3 regions of the Lysinibacillus sp. COL-1 genome follow, and region 3 is predicted to be linked to each of the others. Evidence: riboswitches for the same ligand, from Rfam matches in the RefSeq annotation. Region 3 holds a riboswitch; each other region holds the start of a gene.
What was found. Region 3 has a riboswitch for S-adenosylmethionine ahead of AC6BKE_RS03400 (methionine ABC transporter ATP-binding protein). Riboswitches for the same ligand answer to the same signal wherever they lie in the genome.
Positions count from the first base shown of each region.

Region 1: linked by a shared signal. The riboswitch ahead of AC6BKE_RS09560 (MetQ/NlpA family ABC transporter substrate-binding protein) and the one ahead of AC6BKE_RS03400 (methionine ABC transporter ATP-binding protein) in region 3 are both predicted to bind S-adenosylmethionine.
Region 2: linked by a shared signal. The riboswitch ahead of AC6BKE_RS26110 (methionine ABC transporter ATP-binding protein) and the one ahead of AC6BKE_RS03400 (methionine ABC transporter ATP-binding protein) in region 3 are both predicted to bind S-adenosylmethionine.

Region 1 is NZ_JCAWSJ010000004.1:239,902-244,504, reverse strand. Features, by position in the region: gene AC6BKE_RS09570 (pyridoxal phosphate-dependent aminotransferase) at 1-337, shown strand, start outside; gene AC6BKE_RS09565 (PPC domain-containing DNA-binding protein) at 459-962, opposite strand; SAM riboswitch class I at 1,087-1,191, shown strand; gene AC6BKE_RS09560 (MetQ/NlpA family ABC transporter substrate-binding protein) at 1,280-2,110, shown strand; gene AC6BKE_RS09555 (methionine ABC transporter ATP-binding protein) at 2,216-3,241, shown strand; gene AC6BKE_RS09550 (methionine ABC transporter permease) at 3,234-3,905, shown strand; gene AC6BKE_RS09545 (enoyl-CoA hydratase/isomerase family protein) at 3,919-4,603, shown strand, end outside.
Region 2 is NZ_JCAWSJ010000004.1:3,572,853-3,577,455, forward strand. Features, by position in the region: gene AC6BKE_RS26095 (nucleotide sugar dehydrogenase) at 1-305, opposite strand, end outside; gene AC6BKE_RS26100 (MetQ/NlpA family ABC transporter substrate-binding protein) at 834-1,682, opposite strand; gene AC6BKE_RS26105 (methionine ABC transporter permease) at 1,753-2,421, opposite strand; gene AC6BKE_RS26110 (methionine ABC transporter ATP-binding protein) at 2,411-3,439, opposite strand; SAM riboswitch class I at 3,523-3,626, opposite strand; gene AC6BKE_RS26115 (thioredoxin family protein) at 3,683-3,994, opposite strand; gene AC6BKE_RS26120 (toprim domain-containing protein) at 4,009-4,350, opposite strand; gene gcvH (glycine cleavage system protein GcvH) at 4,442-4,603, opposite strand, start outside.
Region 3 is NZ_JCAWSJ010000002.1:579,321-583,923, reverse strand. Features, by position in the region: gene AC6BKE_RS03405 (CaiB/BaiF CoA transferase family protein) at 363-1,547, shown strand; SAM riboswitch class I at 1,802-1,910, shown strand; gene AC6BKE_RS03400 (methionine ABC transporter ATP-binding protein) at 2,018-3,043, shown strand; gene AC6BKE_RS03395 (methionine ABC transporter permease) at 3,033-3,695, shown strand; gene AC6BKE_RS03390 (MetQ/NlpA family ABC transporter substrate-binding protein) at 3,743-4,603, shown strand.

The DNA.
Region 1 (4,603 bases), on a different contig from region 3:
AGCAGCAACGGCACTTACAGCTTCCCAAGAATGTGTGGATGAACTGCGAGCTACCTATGAAGGTCGCCGCAATGTACTCATTGAAGAAGCTCAAAGAATTGGTTGGCATGTAACGGCTCCAAAAGGCTCCTTCTTCGCATGGCTCCCTGTACCATTCGGCTATACTAGCGAGCAGTTTGCCGATTTATTATTGGAAAAGGCTGATATCGCTGTAGCAGCAGGCAATGGTTTCGGCCGATATGGCGAAGGCTATATCCGTGTTGGTTTACTTGTTAGCGAGGAACGCTTACGTGAAGCAATCCATAGAATCGAACAATTACAATTATTCAACCCTTAACCATGACATGAGGCTGGGACAAAAGTAAAAATGTTAGACCGATTATAAGCTCGGTCTAACATTTTTTAATTCAGTAAGGAACATGCAGCTCAGTGAAAAGAAAAAGTTAGTATCATTTTCGCTATTTTTCAATTTTCCTTGGCTGCTGTAAACCGTGTTCTAATGGATAAAATTGAACATGGCCTGTTTCTTCATCAAATTTTCGAAAGTGCTGGATGCCTTGAACCTCAGCTAGCACTATGTCAGCCGTAATAACAGGGTTCCCCCTCTTCATTAAATGCCCCCCTGACACGATGCCCCATTGATCACTCATAGAACCATGGAAATGTGTTTCATATCCCCCATCGCGCTTACATACTACGCCAGAGCCTTGGATCAATTCAAGTGGCCCCTCTTTTTTTATGACATCGCTAAAACTTACGTTAATCTGTGATGTTTCATCAGGTACTAAATAAACAAAGCTACTCTTTTGAAGGCTACCTATACAGCTAACAATTGTTGCTGACTCAATATGGTTCTCCTCACAAAGTGCCTCCATTCCTTCAATAATGTCTGTACCCATTAGCAATCGAGCACTCACAACCTTGCCAAATGAACCTATACCATAATTAACTCTTACAGACATTGCTATCCCTCTTTCATGACGAAATATTATAATAATATAAAAAATTTAAAAAAATATTTATTGACTTACTATAACCTATAAATTATATTAGTTCTATCGGAATTACAAAAAAAATATGATAAATCTCTTATCAAGAGTAGCTGAGGGACTGGCCCTATGAAGCTCGGCAACCTCCTTTTAGAAGGAAGGTGCTAAATCCTGCAAACGATTATCGTTTGATAGATAAGAGAGGACATTTTTTCATGAGCCTCTCTTAGTTTGTAAGAGAGTTTTTTTATTTTCAAAAACCGATAAAAACAATCTTGGAGGTAGTTTTCATGAAAAAGAAAAATAAATTTTTAGTAGGTTTAGCAAGTCTTACATTAGCAGCAGCTCTAGCAGGTTGTGGCTCTAAAGAAGAGAGTAAAGGTCAAGCTGAAGCAATTAATGAAAATAAAATCGTCGTAGGTGTCACGTCTGGTCCACACGAACAAATAGCAGAAGTTGCAGCGAAAGTAGCCAAAGAAAATGGGCTAGAAGTAGAGCTTAAATCATTTTCTGATTATGTTTTACCTAATACATCCTTATCTGAAGGTGATCTTGATGCGAATAGCTATCAACACGAGCCTTTCCTCGATACGTTTAATAAAGATCATGATACAGATTTAGTACCAGTAGGCAAAACGATTTTAAATCCAATGGGTATTTACTCTGAAAAATATAAATCCTTTGAGGACATTCCGGATGGTGCAACATTTGGTTTACCAAATGACCCAACAAATGGTGCTCGTGCCCTCTTTGTTTTACAGGAAGCAGGCTATATAAAATTAAAAGATGGGGCAGATTTAACAGCCTCTATCCGTGATGTAGAAGAAAACAAAAAGAATTTAAAATTCATCGAATTAGAGGCAGCTCAAATTCCTAAGCAGCTTAGTGAAGTAGATGTAGCAGCTATTAATACAAACTTCGCATTGGAAGCTGGCATTAATCCTAAAGATGACGCTATTCTTTTAGAATCTACTGACTCTCCATATGTGAACTATATTGTGGTACGTGCAGAAAATGAAAATGACCCAACAATTAAAAAGTTCGTTGAGGCTTACCAATCTGATGAAGTACGTCAATTCATTGAAGAAGAATTCAAAGGTTCAGTAATCCCTAGCTGGTAATACATTCAGGAAGCTTCTAGTAGCTGAAGAATCTGCCGAAATTCCTCTATGGAAAACGAGCAGATTCTTGCTTTTTAGGAGCTTGAGAAAGGAGCAATCAATCGGATGATTCAATTACAAAATATCTCAAAAGAATATAAGACGAAAAAAGACATCATTAAGGCTGTAGATGGAATAAATCTCCATGTAAAAAAAGGACAAATTCATGGTGTGATTGGCTATAGTGGTGCAGGTAAAAGTACACTCATTCGTTGCGTCAATCTACTAGAGCGACCTACAGCTGGAAAAGTGTTAATCGACAATGTGGACATTACTGCCCTTTCTCTTCATGAATTACGGCAAACACGCCAAAAAATCGGGATGATTTTCCAACATTTTAATCTATTAAAAACGGCAACCGTTTACAATAATATTGCTATTCCTTTAAAGCTACTTGGCTATAACGAGAAAGAGGTAAAAAACCGTGTGGCTAAATATGCTGAAATTGTTGGATTAACAGACAAACTAGACAGCTACCCTAACCAACTTTCAGGTGGGCAAAAGCAACGTGTTGCTATTGCACGTGCCTTGGCACAGGAACCAGAGGTTCTACTTAGTGACGAAGCAACAAGTGCACTCGACCCTGAAACAACCGAAGCCATTCTTGAATTGTTGTTAAAAATTAACCGTGAATTAGGTATTACGATCCTGCTGATTACACATGAGATGAATGTCATTCAGAAAATATGTGATGAGGTTTCTGTTCTTGAATCAGGAAAAGTGGTGGAATTTGGTACGGCTATTGAACTTTTTGCTAAACCGAAGCATCCTACAACGAGAAAGTTTTTAAATACGATTTCACAACGTAATTTATCCCCTTCCCTGATCGAGCAGTTAAATGTTTCAGGCAGTGTCATTCGTTTAACCTTCCTAGGTGAAAGTACTGGTAAGCCATTACTAGCAGAAGTTACGAAAGTGTATGATGTACAACCAAATATTTTAACGGCAAATATTATTGAATTAAAAAACGGCATTGTTGGTAACATTGTGGTGCATTTACATGGAGAACTTCACATTGTCCAAAAGGCACTCACATATTTTACGGAAAATGGCGTCGCGGTGGAAGAATTAGGAGGTGAATTCAATGAGTAGTATTCAAAGCTTTTTTACAGATTGGTCAGATGTAATTGGCAAATCAATTATCGAAACATTTCAAATGGTCGGAATTTCTTTATTGTTTTCCATTCTCATTGGGATTCCATTGGGGCTATTAATCGTATTAACACGACCAGGTCAATCCTTTGACAATAAATTTTTATATCAATTTTTTAATTTAGTCATTAATATTATACGTTCTGTTCCATTCATCATTTTATTATTCTTCATCCTACCTTTTACTAAGCTGATCGTCGGCACAACAATTGGGGTTAAAGGTGTTATCGTTCCGCTAGTTGTCTATACAGCTCCTTATATTGCTCGACTGATGGAATCTGCGCTATTAGAGGTGGATTCGGGAGTGGTAGAAGCCTACACAGCAATGGGTATTAAACGTCGCCATATTATTTGGCATGTGCTATTACGTGAAGCTCGTCCATCTATTATTTTAGGCTTAACAATTGCCACAATTGGTTTAATCGGTGCTACGGCTATGGCAGGAATGGTTGGTGCTGGAGGTTTGGGTGACCTCGCCTATCGTTATGGTCATTTACGCTATGAGGTCGATGTTATGTATGCAACTGTCTTTATCTTAATCATTCTTGTGCAAAGCATTCAATCCATCGGCAACCGCTTCGCTGCGAAATTGAAAAAGGATTAAGAGGAGAATGACAATGACAACTGAAATTTATGTAGAGAAAAATGGTTATATTGCAACGTTAGTGTTAAACCGACCTGATAAACGGAATTCCTTATCAAAGGCGATGTTTCAGAACATAGTAGAGCAACTTGAGCAGTTACGTGTAGATTCTTCTATTAAGCTCTTAATTGTCCGTGGCGTTAATGAAGTAGCCTTTTCATCTGGTGCCGATATTAGCGAGTTTTTAGATATTCGTTATGCCGCGGACAATGCCAAAGCCTATAATGATTTGGCTCTAAAGGCGATTGATACCCTCTATAAATTTCCTCACCCGACGATTGCTATGATTCAGGGTTTAGCCATTGGTGGTGGCTTAGAACTAGCCAACGCATGTGATTTTAGAATGGCGACACCAAAGAGTAAGCTAGGCATCACAGCGGCGAATATTGGTATTGTCTATAATCTTGAAAGTACAAAGCGTCTCATCAATCTTGTTGGTGTTGCCAAGGCGAAAGAGATTTTATACACAGCCAATATTTTTACAGCACAAGATGGAAAAAACATCGGTTTAATCACAGCCTTACATGAGCCAGAGGATATTGAAAGTGCCACGCTGCATTTTGCTGAACATCTATTAAGTAAATCATCCATTGCAAACGCAGGCATCAAAAAAATGATCCAAGCAATTGTAGATGGTGAAAACGAAGAAAGCGATGAGC
Region 2 (4,603 bases), on a different contig from region 3:
ACACAAATCATAACGACATCCACTTGTGAAAGCTTAGAAAAATCATTCGTTGGCTCAAATTGATTACTCTTTAGCATTTGCTGTATATTTTCTTTAGGTAGATCAGCGATATAGCTATGACCATTTTGTAACTGCATGATTTTATCTTGGTTTTTATCAAAGCCTATCACCTGAAACCCACTTCGAACCATTTCCACTGCAAATGGTAACCCTACATAGCCAAGCCCAATAACCCCAATTGTAGCTTTTTTTGTGTGGATTTTTTTTAATAAAGCTTTGCTTAATGATGTCGTTTCAATTGTCATAAAAAATTACTCCTTTATCTAATCTAGTAGTCCATTGTCATCGTTCTTTTCGTTACAGCTTCATTTGACCATAGTTATTCATGGCAAGCATTTTGCAAAGTAATTTGTCACTTCTCATCATCGTACTGTACAGACTCCTTTCATCGCTACATACTTACGTATGATTTTTCTAGTCAAAATAGATTAAAAAAATAAATTTAACTCAAAAAAACTTCATCAACATTTATATAGTACTAATTATAACTAAACAATTTCTAAACAATTATAAAATATACTCATAAACACCTATATTTTATGAAATCTAATAATATTTGTGCAATAATGTTCATCCTATTTAACAAATAATTTCAGAATTACTTTCTAACTCTAAAATAATTTGATTAAAAACAACACTGATTGATGTTAATAGTTGATAAATCAACTTTTTAATAATTGCAATAAAAATAACCCCCAAGTATCATTAATGAGCGATACTTGAGGGGGCTAATAAAAAAGTAAGTGAGTTAGATCACTCACTTACCCTTTTAATTATTGTACTGGTACTACTGCACCTTTCCATTCTTCTAAAATGAAGTCTTGGATTTCTTTAGAAGTTAATACTTCTAATAATTTTTTAATTTCTGGTCTTGTTTCGTCGCCTGCACGTACTGCGATAATATTCACATATGGAGATTCTTTGTCTTCAAGAGAAATAGCATCTTCGATTGGATTTAAACCATTATCGATCGCAAAGTTAGAGTTGATAAGTACTGCATCGCCCTCATCATTTTCATACATTTGTACAAGCATTTCTGGTGCAGTATTCGCATCGAATTTAAAGTTTTTAGGATTTTCTTCAATATCCTTTATTTCTGCTGCCGTTTTATCAATACCTTCTTTTAATTTAATTAAGCCTTTAGCTTCCAGTAATGATAGCATACGACCGTGGTCTGATACTGAGTTAGAAAGTAAGATTGTTGCGCCTTCAGGCAGATCTTCTAAAGTTTTATATTTTTTTGAGTAAATACCGATTGGTTCAATATGAACGCCACCAGCATTCACGAAATCATAGCCATTATCTTTAATTTGTAACTCCAAGTATGGAATATGTTGGAAATAGTTTGCATCAAGTGTTTTTGAATCTAGATCTTGGTTTGGAAGAACATAATCTGTATAAGTTTCAATTTCAAGGTCGATGCCTTCTTTAGCTAAAATTGGTTTTGCTTTATCTAGGATGACTGCGTGTGGTGTATTAGAAGCACCTACTTTTAATGTTACATTGTCTTTACTATCTGTTTGATCAGATGCTGAATTGGCATCTTCCTTTTTATCTGTACCACAAGCTGCTAATGCTAGTACAAGTATAGATAAAAATAATCCTGCTAATAACTTTTTCATTTATGACACTCCCTTTTATTTGTTTCAAATATGTTAGCGGTTAGAACCGGAATAACCTCTTTTAGTCTTACTAACGTTTATCAATCTTCACCGTTATGAGATCACCAATCCATTGAATGATAAATACAACTACTAAGATCAAAATAGTTGCCATTAATGTCACATCTTGGCGATTTCGTTGGAAGCCGTCTAGGAAAGCTAAGTTACCAAGACCACCTGCACCGATAATCCCTGCCATTGCAGTATAACCAACGAGGGCAACAGCCGTTACAGTAATTCCTGAAATTAGTGCTGGTAAAGATTCAGGGATCAGTACTTTCCAAATAATTGTGGATGTTTTTGCCCCCATTGAACGGGCTGCTTCAATGACACCTTTATCTATTTCACGTAACGCAATCAATACCATACGAGCGTAGAACGGGGCTGCACCGATAATTAGAGCAGGTAATGCCGCATTTGCTCCCCGAATCGTACCAAGTAAGAATTTCGTAAATGGAATTAATAAAATAATTAACACGATAAATGGGATGGAGCGGAAAATATTAACGATTGAACCCGTTAAAAAGTTAACCATTTTATTAGCCCATAGCTGATTAGGGCTTGTTAAAAATAGAACGATCCCAATGACTAACCCAAGAATAAATGTGACAACTGTAGAAATTGCCGTCATGTACAATGTTTCATACATAGCTTGCCACATATTTTCCCAGTCTACGTTTGGAAAAAGATTAGTTAGCATTTGCGATCACCTCCGTTTGTACTTCGACTGTATTTAAATAACGAAGGGCTTCAGCCACATTTGTCTTCGAGCCATCAATTTGCACAATCAGTGTACCGTATGCACCGTTTTTCGTTTGCGAAATATTACCATGAACAATGCTTACTTCTACATCAAATTGTTTCACAAGATGTGAGATAACCGGCTGCTCGGTCTTTTCACCAACAAAAATCAGTTTAACAAGTTGTCCAGTTGGATAATTTGTTTTGATTTGTGCCACCGTATCCTGTGTTTCCTTTGTATCTGTAATCTGAGATACGAATTTTTTAGTGATAGCCGCTTGTGGTGCTTGGAAAACTTGCAATACCTCACCACGTTCCACTATTTCGCCTGCCTCCATGACCGCTACACGATGACAAATTTTGCGGATGACATGCATTTCATGGGTAATCAAAACGATTGTTAGGCCTAAACGTTCATTGATATCAACGAGTAAATCAAGAATGGCATCCGTCGTTTCAGGATCGAGTGCGGAAGTCGCCTCATCACATAGTAAAACCTCTGGATTATTCGCTAATGCACGGGCAATCCCTACACGCTGCTTTTGTCCACCAGAAAGCTGGGATGGATATGCCCTGTCACGTCCCTCTAGACCAACAAGTGCAATTAATTCCTTCACTCGTGCTTCACGTTGAGCCTTTGAAACACCTGCTATTTCTAGTGGAAATGCAATATTTTCGGCAACTGTTCTAGACCAAAGTAAATTGAAATGTTGGAAAATCATACTTACCTTTTGTCTAGCTGCTCTAAGCTTTTGCCCTTTAATCGATGAAAACTCTTGACTGTTCACCGTTACTGTTCCTGTTGTCGGTTTCTCTAAACCGTTTAATAAACGAATCATGGTACTTTTACCAGCGCCACTATAGCCGATAATGCCAAAAATTTCACCTTTATTGATGGTAAGGTTGACGTCTTTGACTGCCGTTAATTCGCCATTTGCTGTTTTGTACTTCTTCGTAATATTTTGAAGCTGGATCATAGCGAATACTCCTTTTCTCATATAGAAAACCCCTTCACTCACAGACAAGTAGAAGGGGTCACGTATAATAACGTTAAACCGTTCTCTCATCTTTCAAAGAAAAATCTTTGAGTGATTTGGCACCTTTTCACTTTGTGATGGTTGCCGGGCTTCATAGGGCACTTCCCTCCGCCACTCTTTATAAGAGTTCGATATATTTAATGTTTTAGTAATATATTTGATACTTTACCACGCTAGTAAAGTTCAGTCAATTGATTTTTTTAACAATTCGTATAAAAATGGTACGGATTGAAAAGCATAAATCTTATCTGTCACTTTTCCGCCATCACTAACAAGTAAACACGGAACACTTTCAATTTGGTGCTCAACAGCAACATGCTCTAAAAAATTTATATTCGCTTTACCTATTGGTAGCTGTGGCAGTAATTGTTCAATAATGGCCATCATTTTAGATGCCACTGCACACGTTCCACACATCGGTGTATATAAATAAAATGCAGCTTTCTGTCCAGACTGTTTAGCCGTTTCCCACTGCTCTTTTGACCATTCTTCCATTTCCTCACGCAACCTTACAAAATATATTCATTATGGATTGAAAAATGTGCACGCAGTAATATCATCGCTAACACTTTTCTTGGTGTCGTCTCTACTTCCTTATAGGTTGGCATTGTACGTAAATGCTCTGCCTCTGGATAATGTCTGTCCATTAATGCACGTAGCTTATCGCCTGAAGTATCTGCATCAAAAAAAGTAAATAGCTCACAGCTCTCATAGGGATCAAGCAGCTCTTCTAATTGATGCACACCAATTGTACCATTCGTACATAGTATTGTAACATTCTCATTTAAAATTGGCTCAATTTGTAGCTTATCTGAGCGTCCTTCTACTATTAAGCATTTTCCCTCGAACATTACGCCACCTCCATTTAGACATACCCACTTATAAGTCATTATATAACAAAAAACGCCGGTAGTTTCCGACGTTTTTCGATTATAGCTTGTCTTATTCAGCGATCATTTCTTCGTATTGCTCTGCTGTCATTAGTTTTTCAACTTCTGATGCATCAGCAGGCTCCACAACGATCATCCATGCTTTTTCATATGGTGATTCATTAACGAATTCTGGGCTATCTTCTAAATCTGCATTTACTTCAACTACAGTACC
Region 3 (4,603 bases):
TATCAATAAAAAGGGTCGTATCATATAGCTAGCTAGTAAACAAAATTCTACAATTTATTTTTTTAAATTAAATATTCTAACAACTGACAACTATTGTCTGAAATTTGATAAAAAATCTAAATTCTAAATTTTTTTACTTTTATTGTTATTCTGACATATGAAAGTTGAAATGTTTATTTTATAATGAAAAATAGCATAGGCAAGTTAAGGTCTATTCTGTTATAATACTCTTTAAAATAAAATAAACTGTATTAATACAGAATCGAACGTTACGCTTTTCACACAATGGGGATTATGAGAAAAGCGCTACGCTTCCATCAATGGGATGGTCGTGTAGCCTACACAAAAAGGGGTTGGAAGATTTGGGCATTTTACAAGGGTTAAAAATTCTCGATTTTTCTGCATTACTACCAGGGCCAATGGCGACAATGATTTTTGCTGATTTAGGAGCAGATGTCATCCATGTTGAATCTTCAAAGCGCGTTGATTTAACACGAATTATGCCTCCCTATGATGAAGATCATGAGGCTTACATTCATCAACATTTAAATCGATCTAAAAAATCAATTACATTAAATCTTAAATCACCAGAGGCTATAGACATTGTAAAATCACTGGTGCAAGAGTATGACGTTATTATCGAAGGTTTTCGGCCTGGTGTCATGCAACGCCTTGGCATTGGCTATGAAGCTCTAAAGGAAATAAATCCAAAGGTTATCTATTGTGCGATTACTGGTTACGGACAAACTGGACCTTATAGCAATCGACCTGGACACGATAATAACTATTTATCTTTAGCAGGCTTACTCGATTATTCACGCCATAAGGATAAAAAGCCTGTCTCCATGGGGGTTCAACTAGCTGATATAGCTGGAGGGACAATGCATGCCGCAATTGGGGTACTGGCTGCTGCCCTTCATCGTGAAAAAACAGGCGAAGGACAATTCATAGATATTAGTATGACAGATGCTGTCTTTTCGCTGAATGCTATGTATGGTGCTGCGTTTATTGGGGGTGGTCGTGTACCACAGCCAGAGCAAGAAATTTTAAACGGAGGCAGTTACTATGATTTTTACAAAACAAAAGATGGACGCTTCTTCTCTGTCGGTAGCTTAGAACCTCAATTTCGTAAACTGCTCTGTGAAGCACTCGACATTCCTGAGTTGATTGATAATACCTTTAATGATTCTTACTATACGCAAATACGCTTTAAAGAGGCTGTTCATGATGCCTTTCTATCAAAGACATATGAGGAATGGCTTGAGGTATTTAACGAGGATTTTGAAGGTTGTGTAGAGCCTGTACTCACTTTTCCAGAAGCATGTGAGCATCCACAGTTGAAGGCTCGCGGCATGATCGTCGATATTCCAAAAAGCGATGGCACCATGCAACAGCAAATTGCTTCTGCCTTTAAATTTGATGGCACTGAGCCTGAGTACAAGTATGTCGGTGCCAAGCTTGGAGAGCATAATGAAGAAGTATTAACTGCACTTGGCTATAATGATGAACAAATTGCTAGTTTACGAGAAAAGGGCGTTTTAGAATAACGGAAAGGTTCAATTTGGAAGTAGGCAATTTTCAAATTGAACCTTTTTATGGCTGCCTGCTCATTGACATCCTCAGTAACATAAGCATAAATTATTTCACTAGAAAAAACGCGGCTACCAATGTACTCCTGCTGTTATAACAGTAAATGGATTTATTTTTCTAATAAAACTTTTTAAAAGAAATGTTGACATATAATTCATCAAGCATTATAGTATTGTTTAAATCTTAACAGACAATTAAATACGATAATTTCTTCTTATCCAGAGAGACTGAGGGACAGGCCCAATGAAGTCTCGGCAGCGGGTTATTAACATAATACCGTGCCAATTCCTGCAAATGTACTTACATTTGAAAGATGAGAAGGAAGTAGTTTCTTCAATAGTGGGGACCTTCCTTTTTTCTTAATCGATAAGAACAAAAGGAAGGTCCTTTTTGTTCTTTATTTTTAAATAGGGAGTTGAGCAAGTAAATGATTGAATTTCAGAATGTAGCGAAAACCTTTAAATTTGGTGATCGTGAAGTGAATGCAGTGAAAGATGTATCTCTTTCAATTCAGCAGGGAGAGATTTTTGGAATTATTGGATTTAGTGGTGCAGGAAAGAGCACATTATTGCGACTTGTGAATCTATTAGAAAGTCCAACCCATGGCACTGTTCAAGTACAAGGTGTTGATATTAATTCGCTCACACCAAAAGAGGTAAGAAAGCTGAGAAGAAGAATCGGCATGATTTTTCAAAATTTCAACTTATTCTCCTCAAGAACGGTAGCTGGAAATGTAGCCTATCCACTTAAGCTGGCGGGAGTGCCTAAAAAAGAAATTAATGAAAGAGTTGCAGAACTTCTTAGTTTTGTTGGTCTTACAGAAAAAGCGAACGATTACCCTGAGCAATTATCTGGAGGCCAAAAACAGCGGGTTGGAATTGCGAGGGCGCTTGCTACCTCCCCTGATATATTAATTTGTGATGAAGCAACCTCAGCGCTCGATCCAGATACAACTGGGGAAATTCTCCGCCTTCTCAAAAAAGTAAACAAGGATTTAGGAATCACTATTTTGCTAATCACACATGAGATGAATGTCATCCAACAAATATGTGACAGAGTAGCAGTCATGGAAAATGGAGCAGTAATTGAATCTAATTCAGTTTTTGATATTTTTACAAATCCACAGCATTTAACGACTCAACGGTTTATTCAATCGGTTCAGCAAGATCGACCATCTGCATCTCTATTAGAGGAATGGAGAAAAAAAGGCGGCAAAAATTTATACCGTGTTATTTTTAAAGGTGATATTGCTAGCGATCCTATCCTTTCTCGCGTAACAAGAAAATTTGATGTGGACGTTAATATCGTCTATGGCTCTGTCCGAGAAATTCAGGAGAAGTTCTATGGGAACTTGCTCGTCTCATTTGAGGGACATAGCGATAAAATACCTAGTGTTCTTACTGAATTACAAGACATTGTAACTGTTGAGGAGGTAAAATTCAATGAAGGTTGATTGGACGACTTTTTGGCCCCGTATTTTTGAATCTACGGGTGAAACGATTTTAATGGTTATTATAACCCTTATCTTCGGTTCTATTCTTGGTATAACAATAGGTTTACTACTATATGTGACACGAAAAGGAAATATTTTAGAGAACAAATTCGTGTTTCAATTGTTAAATTTTTTAATTAATATTATTCGCCCAGTTCCATTTATTATTTTTCTAGTGGCCATTAGCCCATTAACAAGAATGGTTGTTGGAACAACGATTGGTACGTGGGCAGCAATCTTTCCGATGACGATTGCCTCATCATTTGGTATTGCGAGAGTAGTAGAGAATAACTTAGTTAGCATTGACCCTGGGGTAATTGAAGCCGCAAAGGCAATGGGAGCAAGTCCTCTACAAATTATTTTTACTGTATTAATTCCAGAGGCACTTGGACCGTTAATTTTAGGCTTAACGTTTGTGACAGTCGGTTTAATAGATTTCTCTGCAATGGCTGGTACAGTTGGCGGAGGCGGTTTAGGTCATATTGCAATGACATATGGTTATCAACGCTTTGATGGAAGTGTCATGCTTGTGACCGTTATTATTCTTATTATTCTTGTACAAATTGCGCAGTGGATTGGGAATAAGCTATCAAGAAAAATTATGCGACGGTAAGAAGGACATTTTTCATTTGAATAAAACAACGAAAGAGGAGATCAATAATGAAAAAGTGGTTTAGTATTTTATTAGTTTTAACAGCCGTATTAGCATTGGCTGCCTGTGGGTCTGATTCAGCTACAGATAATGCTAAAAAAGAAGAAAAAGTAAAGATTGGTGTAACTGGAACAGATGGTGAAGTATGGCCGATTTTAAAAGAGAAAGCTAAAAAGGAAGGGATTGAAATTGAGCTTGTCGAGTTCTCTGACTATACATTGCCGAATCAGGCATTAGCAAATAAAGAAATTGATATTAATTCCTTTCAGCATATCGCGTTTCTAACACAATTTACTAAAGAAAATAATGTCGATTTAGTTCCAATTGGTGCTACTGTTATTGCTCCAATGGGAATATATTCAGAAAAAGTGAAGGATGTTAACGAAATTAAAAAAGGTGACAAAATTGCCATCCCTGATGACCCTTCCAACCAGGCTCGTGCATTAAGATTATTAGAATCAGCTGGCTTAATTAAATTGGCAGATGATTTTGGTCTCTTCGGTGACCCAAGTAAAATCGTCGACAACCCGAAAGATTTAGACATTTTACCGATTGTAGCTCAACAAACACCACGTGTATTACCAGATGTAGTTGCATCCGTTATTAATAATGGAGTTGCTGGACAAGCTGGGTTTGATCCCGTAAAGGACCCCATTTATCTTGAAGATGCCAACGATCCTAACGCCTTACCTTATGTGAACATTTTTGCTGCACGAGCAGATGATCAAGATAATAAAACATATCAGAGAATTGTCGAGCTGTATCATGAGGAAGACGTAATGAAGGCAGTCGAGGCAGAAACAAATGGAGGATCTATTGTTGTTGATTTATCAAAAGATGAGTTAATAAAACAAAGCAAAGGACTATAG